Regions from separate parts of the Paenisporosarcina sp. genome, predicted to be linked through region 1. Evidence: a T-box and tRNA genes for the amino acid it is inferred to sense, from the RefSeq annotation. Region 1 holds a T-box; the other holds one or more tRNA genes.
What was found. The T-box of region 1 lies ahead of leuS (leucine--tRNA ligase). A T-box ahead of a tRNA ligase gene usually reads a tRNA of that ligase, here a tRNA-Leu.

Region 1 (3,426 bases):
TGTTACGACAATTCACTCTATCTGTGGTGAGAAATATAGTGCAGCTTACTGGGCTGTAGCGGCAACAACAGTTGTAACACCAGTGATCGGTGTTATTATTGCCATCGTACTATTCTCATTCGGCTTTGGACTTTAATTAATCAAATTCAGCCGCCTCGTGCGGCTGATTTTTTTGGAGGGACATATAATGGTAAACGACAAAGTTTTATTTATAACAGGTGCTGCACAAGGAATTGGTTTTGAAATTGCACGTGAATTTTCTAAAGCAGGTGCAAAGGTTGTCTTAACAGACTTGAATGAAGAAAAAGTGAAAGAAGCTGCTGCATCTCTAAGTTCTGACGCGATTGGTTTAAAATGCGATGTTACAAAAGAAGAAGATATTATTCAATCAATTGATGCAACAATTGCTCATTTTGGTCGACTAGATATTTTAATCAACAATGCTGGGATGCAACATGTTGCCATGCTTGAGGATTTCCCGACTGAACGTTTTGAATTACTCATTAAGATCATGTTAACAGCTCCATTTATTGCCACGAAAAATGTTCTTCCACATATGCGAAAACAAGGTTTTGGACGAATTATTAATATGGCTTCAATTAATGGATTAGTTGGATTTGCAGGTAAAGCAGCTTATAATTCTGCTAAACATGGTGTCATTGGCCTAACAAAAGTAGCTGCGCTAGAAACAGCAGCGGATGGAATTACGGTCAATGCCGTTTGTCCGGGGTACGTAGATACGCCACTTGTTCGCAATCAGCTTCAAGATTTAGCGACTACGCGTAAAGTTCCACTTGAGTCTGTTTTAGAGGAAGTTATCTATCCGTTAGTTCCTCAGAAACGATTATTAGATGTAAAAGAAATTGCTGACTTGACTCTATTCTTATCGAGTGAACAGGCAAAAGGAATGACGGGGCAAGCTGTCGTCTTAGATGGTGGATATACTGTTCAATAAATTCTTGTGCTTTTTCCATACTTCGATTACAATGAAAAAACAATAGTGTTTGACCGTGAAGAGGAATAGTAAATAATTTTGTGTTTGTAGAGAGCTGACGGTTGGTGAAAGTCAGTATCACAATTTATCGAACTCGCCTTGGAGTCAGCATTGGTGAAGGAATAGTAACCGGTGCCGTTTTCCGCGTTAAGGAAACAAGTTGAGCAATTGTATGATTGCTAATTTGGGTGGTACCGCGGGAGTATGCGTATAACTCTCGTCCCTTAGTCTTTTTTGACTATTGGGACGAGAGTTTTTTTATTTTCAAAAGGAGGAAAACACATGAACTTTAATCATCAACAGATCGAACAAAAATGGCAAGCTTATTGGGAGCAAAATCATACTTTTAAGACAGGGGAAGACGCATCTAAACCGAAGTTTTACGCATTAGATATGTTCCCTTTTCCTTCAGGTGCAGGGTTACATGTAGGACATCCAGAAGGCTATACCGCAACCGATATTTTAAGCCGATTTAAACGCATGCAAGGATACAATGTATTACATCCGATGGGTTGGGATGCATTCGGATTACCTGCAGAGCAATATGCTTTAGATACAGGAAATGACCCTGCTGAATTTACAGCGAAAAACATTGCAACATTTAAACGTCAAATTCAAGAACTTGGATTTTCGTATGACTGGGACCGTGAAATCAATACAACGGATCCGTCCTACTACAAATGGACGCAATGGATTTTTCTTCAGCTTCATAAAAAGGGATTAGCTTACGTTGACGAAGTAGCTGTAAACTGGTGCCCGGCTTTAGGGACTGTTTTGGCGAATGAAGAAGTAATTGACGGGAAATCTGAGCGTGGAGGACATCCAGTAGAAAGACGCCCAATGAAACAGTGGATGTTGAAAATCACAGCTTATGCAGATCGTTTAATTGAAGATTTGGATGACTTGGATTGGCCGGATAGCATTAAAGATATGCAAAGAAACTGGGTTGGACGTTCTGAAGGTGCAGAATTAACATTTAACATTGCCGATACAGATCATTCATTCAAAGTCTTTACAACGCGTCCTGATACAATTTTTGGAGCTACTTACGCAGTTCTTGCACCAGAGCATGCATTAGTGAAAGAGATTACGACTTCTGAGAATAAAGAAGCAGTTTCTAAATACATCGATTCAGTTAAATTGAAAAGTGATCTAGAGAGAACGGATCTTGCAAAACACAAAACTGGTGAATTTACAGGTGCATACGCAGTAAATCCGGTTAATGGTGAAAAGATGCCAATCTGGATTGCTGATTATGTTCTTGCAACGTATGGTACGGGAGCAATCATGGCGGTACCAGCACATGATGAGCGTGATTATGAATTTGCTACGCAATTTAATTTACCAATCGTTGAAGTGGTCGAAGGTGGCAATATTCAAAAAGAAGCTTACGCTGGTGAAGGTCCACACATCAATTCGGACTTCTTGAATGGATTGGAAAAAACAGAAGCGATTGAAAAAGCAATTGCTTGGTTTGAAGAAAACGGTACAGGTGAAAAGAAAGTAACATATCGTTTGCGTGACTGGTTATTTAGTCGTCAACGTTATTGGGGTGAACCGATTCCAGTGATTCACTGGGAAGATGGCTCAATAACTGCTGTTGAAGAATCTGAACTTCCTTTAATTCTACCGAAAGCAACAGATATCAAACCGAGTGGAACTGGTGAATCACCACTTGCAAAAATTGATGAATGGGTAAATGTTGTCGATCCGAAAACAGGTATGAAGGGTCGTCGTGAAACGAATACAATGCCAAACTGGGCAGGAAGCTGCTGGTATTACTTGCGTTATATCGATCCTAAGAATGATCAAGCAATTGCAGATCCAGAATTGATTAAACAATGGTTACCTGTGGATATCTATATCGGAGGAGCAGAGCATGCTGTGCTTCACTTGTTATATGCTCGTTTCTGGCACAAAGTGTTGTACGATATCGGGGTAGTTCATACAAAAGAACCTTTCCAAAAACTATTTAACCAAGGCATGATTTTAGGTGAAAATAACGAAAAAATGTCTAAATCAAAAGGGAATGTCGTGAACCCAGATGATATCGTAGCAAGTCATGGTGCAGATACATTACGTCTATACGAAATGTTTATGGGACCACTAGATGCATCAATCGCATGGTCTGAAAATGGCTTAGATGGCGCTCGTCGCTTTTTAGATCGCATTTGGCGTTTGTTTATGAATGAAGACGGTACTGTTAGCAATAAAATCGTCGATTCTAATGACGGAACGCTAGAAAAAGTCTATCATCAAACTGTTAAAAAAGTGACAGAGGACTATGAAGGAATCCGCTTTAACACAGCCATTTCTCAAATGATGGTATTCATAAATGAAGCCTATAAAGCGAAATCAGTACCAATGGAATATGCAAAAGGATTTGTTCAAATACTAGCACCAGTAGCCCCTCATTTATCTGAAGAATTGTG
Region 2 (3,426 bases), on a different contig from region 1:
GTTGAACCATCTGTTTTTTAAACTCTGCTGTAAACGTACGTCTTTGTTTTGGCATAGTAGATCCGCTCCTCCGTATATCTCTCTATTCTACTAGCCCTTATTTTTTCTGTCTAACTTAATGTAGCCGATCCAGTTGAGAGAATGGTGGTCTTGAGATTGAAACCATTTAGAAAGCGATTAAAGAAAGTTATGGTTAGTGGTTTTCGGTTTCATTGTATAATCAATGAATTACCAAGAATAAGTCGGTTTGTTTTCGAGTGTACCCTTATAATACGAAAACATCTTTTTTTGAAGTTTATTTCTCGTGGCAAGGTTCATGGTTTTTTAATCTTAATAAGCCTGATACCTGTGTTACTTTAATCAATTATGCAATAGTGAATGGATGGGATTACACGCAAGAGAAGAAGCGGATGAGTATTGAGCAAGGAGATTTTCTAATAAAATTAATTGAGATTAAAGATTGAGAGTAGTCTAACAAATACAATAAGAGCCTTACATTAAAATTCTAGCCTATATGGAGGTAATATTTCGATGCGTTATGAAGTTAAACTGAATATCATAGAGAAAAAATGGGATATTGTCGTTGGCCGAAAAGAGATAATAAAAGGACTGGTCGATATTAAATTAGCAGACAAGATCGCTGAAGAATTGAACAAAGCCTATGATCAAGGTCTTGCTGTCAGAGACAGTTCAGAAAAGAAAATAAATGAGAGTATTAATCGTTTATTCTTCTAGTTTGTTTTCATTACTATCGCTTATTCACAATGATTATTTTCAAAATGGTTCCCTTCATCGGGAAATTTTCCTTCTGGTGGTGTCCAAACACTTTGGCAAATATTATTTCCATTTACCACGGAGTAAGTATAAGTCCAACCTTTTTCGTTTTCAAACTTAACGTTTAAGTGATAAGGTTTATATTGTTTTCCGATGTTACGGCTAATTTTCCACTGTTGATTAGGATATTTTCTCTCAAGATAATAATTTAGTTGTTCAGTCTTCTTGGATACTTGATGATCAACCCAAAAGGGACGAATTGCAAAGAGTAAAAACAATATTACAGTTATTGAAGATGCGATTATTAAATTCAATTTCCTGATTTTTTTTGGCAATAATAATGCGGTTACAAAAATAATAATGATAAAAACGGTAGACATTGTAATTTCTATGACTGTAATTGGATGCAAGAAGTTTTCCCCCTCCTACCAGTTGCTTTGTTTATTTAGTTCATTAAAAAAGAAGCTGCAGGCTGAATGGCAATCCATTAAGATACATATGTATGGTGTCTGTATTTTGCTTGAGTGCTTCAATCGTTTCTGAGTTAGGCTGATTATAAATCATTAAATAGTCAATTTCGTTGTATTCTTCCCGTACAGGAAAAGCTAACTTTTCTTCCGTTAACGAAAATTCTGCATGTATACCAGCTTTATTTCCACGGACATCAAAGCGTATCCATCTTCCAATACTTTTGATATAAGCGGCACTTAGAGCATGGATGCAATACCCCGTATCTTGTGTGTCCCTGATAGTTAGTCGTTGATAACAAAATCCCGTTGGAATGCCTTTGCTTCTCAATAGAGTGCATAATAAATTTGATTTGGCGTAACAAATACCTTCTTTATAGAGTAGTACTTCCGATGCGGCACATGTAACCTCAAATATCTATTTGATTCAGCGGAATTACTATGCATTAAAATGAATTAAAATACAAATTTTAGTTCTAAATATGTTTAACCATAGTTAATTATAGGAGTATTAATGACTGAATAATGAAATGTAATATGGTACAATAGAACGGAGATTTCTTAAAAAAATACGATATGCGTCATTTGTGTTCATAAAACAAAAAACACTTCCTGAATCAGTGCCTTTGTACGGACTGAGAGAAAGTGGTCTAAGAAAACAAAAAAGAGTTCTGGTCAGCCTGCTTGCGCAATAGCTATCCAGAACCCTTGAAAGTGTATAGTTGGTGCGGTCGAGAGGACTCGAACCTCCACGGCTGTTACACCACTAGAACCTGAATCTAGCGCGTCTGCCAATTCCGCCACGACCGCACGTCCTATAAGGGATTTCTCCATTTTGACACTCAATTATCACGAACAATATAGTGTAGTATAAACGGTTCTAATAGAGAAGTAAAGTGGTGTGGAATTAAATTAGTCTAGTGGTTCAATATATGTTAAATCAGGGTTCCATCATATCCGATGGGAAGCTAGTTGTTATTATGTTTGTGGAAATTCGAGAATCTAGTGACCAGTTTGTGATTTCTGTTAAGTCGATTTGTGATTATAAAATGAATTAAGTATAGCTGGCTTCCTTCATTTGAGGGAAGCCGTTTTTGATTAATGCTGTTTCGTCAAATTTAAGACAATTCACTTTAGGAGAAATGGTAATTTATAAAGTCAATATTGTGTATAGAACGTATGTTCTTATATAATAAAGTTATCAATAATATGAGGACAGTGTGATCATGGCAAAGAAACTTGAAGGAAATGGATTGTGGGAATCATCCAGAATGATGCTACCTGAACATAAACAATCCTTAAATGATTTGGCTCATGAGCAAAAGAAACGATCACGGATTGACCTTGATGAGCAGGAGTGGGAAAGTGTGTCTCAGGCTGTAGCTGACTCTCTAAGCAATCGTAAGGAGATAACTCTGCAAATGTAACATCCATTAGAAGAGTTGATTTTGGTCGGCATTGTGGAGCGAGTAGACCAGTTCAAGGGTAAGTTTATGGTAGATGGTGAGTGGTTTCTAATGAAGGATATCGAAGGTTCATCAAAAATGGACTAATTACGATTATACAAAAATGTGACAAATTACCTATTTAATCGTATAATCGTTGGAAGGAGATGATAGAATGAAAAAAATATTGTGGAGTTGTATGGGGTTGGTTTTGTGTTTGTTTTTCTTTAAGCATCCTGAGATATTTGCTGATGGGTTGACGTTATTAGCTCAAAGATCGACCTTAGTTATTAGTAGTCTAATAACATTTGGTTAATTGATAATTCAGAAGATTATTTGGAGTGGGGATGGTTTTGTGGGGAATATTGAACAGTACAAGGAACACCTTGCAAAAGTGGAATTACGATTTGAAAAACTAAAGGAAACGTATCAAAATACTTTAGTCAAATTGCATGATAGTCATCCTTTTATTACAACATATTTTATTGAAAAGATGAGTGAACTAAATACGGTGTTTTCTGAAATGCTTGAAGTAAATAGTGAAATCAGTACTCTTAAATATATGATAGGTGATTTAGAATCTGATGATGAATCGGATTTTATCCCATTCTGAATTAGTTCTCTTTGCCCTATCTCCAAATGTTAAAGTTGGCGATGTAGTAGTATTGGTTGTTGGAGTATGGACAACTAATATTACGGAGACAGAACAACGAAAACAGCAGATAAAGAAGCTAGTGGAT

Region 2: it has a tRNA-Leu gene. The T-box ahead of leuS (leucine--tRNA ligase) is inferred to sense a tRNA for this amino acid. The anticodon was not compared.

The regions. Positions count from the first base shown of each region.
Region 1 is NZ_JBYNRN010000012.1:37,101-40,526, forward strand. It holds gene AC3EA5_RS03480 (GntP family permease) at 1-136, shown strand, start outside; gene AC3EA5_RS03485 (3-hydroxybutyrate dehydrogenase) at 188-955, shown strand; T-box leader at 1,002-1,222, shown strand; gene leuS (leucine--tRNA ligase) at 1,277-3,426, shown strand, end outside.
Region 2 is NZ_JBYNRN010000015.1:194-3,619, reverse strand. It holds partial or broken gene AC3EA5_RS06825 (transposase) at 1-55, opposite strand, end outside; gene AC3EA5_RS06820 (hypothetical protein) at 532-735, shown strand; gene AC3EA5_RS06815 (hypothetical protein) at 756-1,184, opposite strand; partial or broken gene AC3EA5_RS06810 (transglutaminase-like domain-containing protein) at 1,228-1,650, opposite strand; tRNA gene AC3EA5_RS06805 (tRNA-Leu) at 1,965-2,051, opposite strand; gene AC3EA5_RS06800 (YolD-like family protein) at 2,468-2,668, shown strand; gene AC3EA5_RS06795 (hypothetical protein) at 3,042-3,299, shown strand; gene AC3EA5_RS06790 (hypothetical protein) at 3,271-3,426, shown strand, end outside.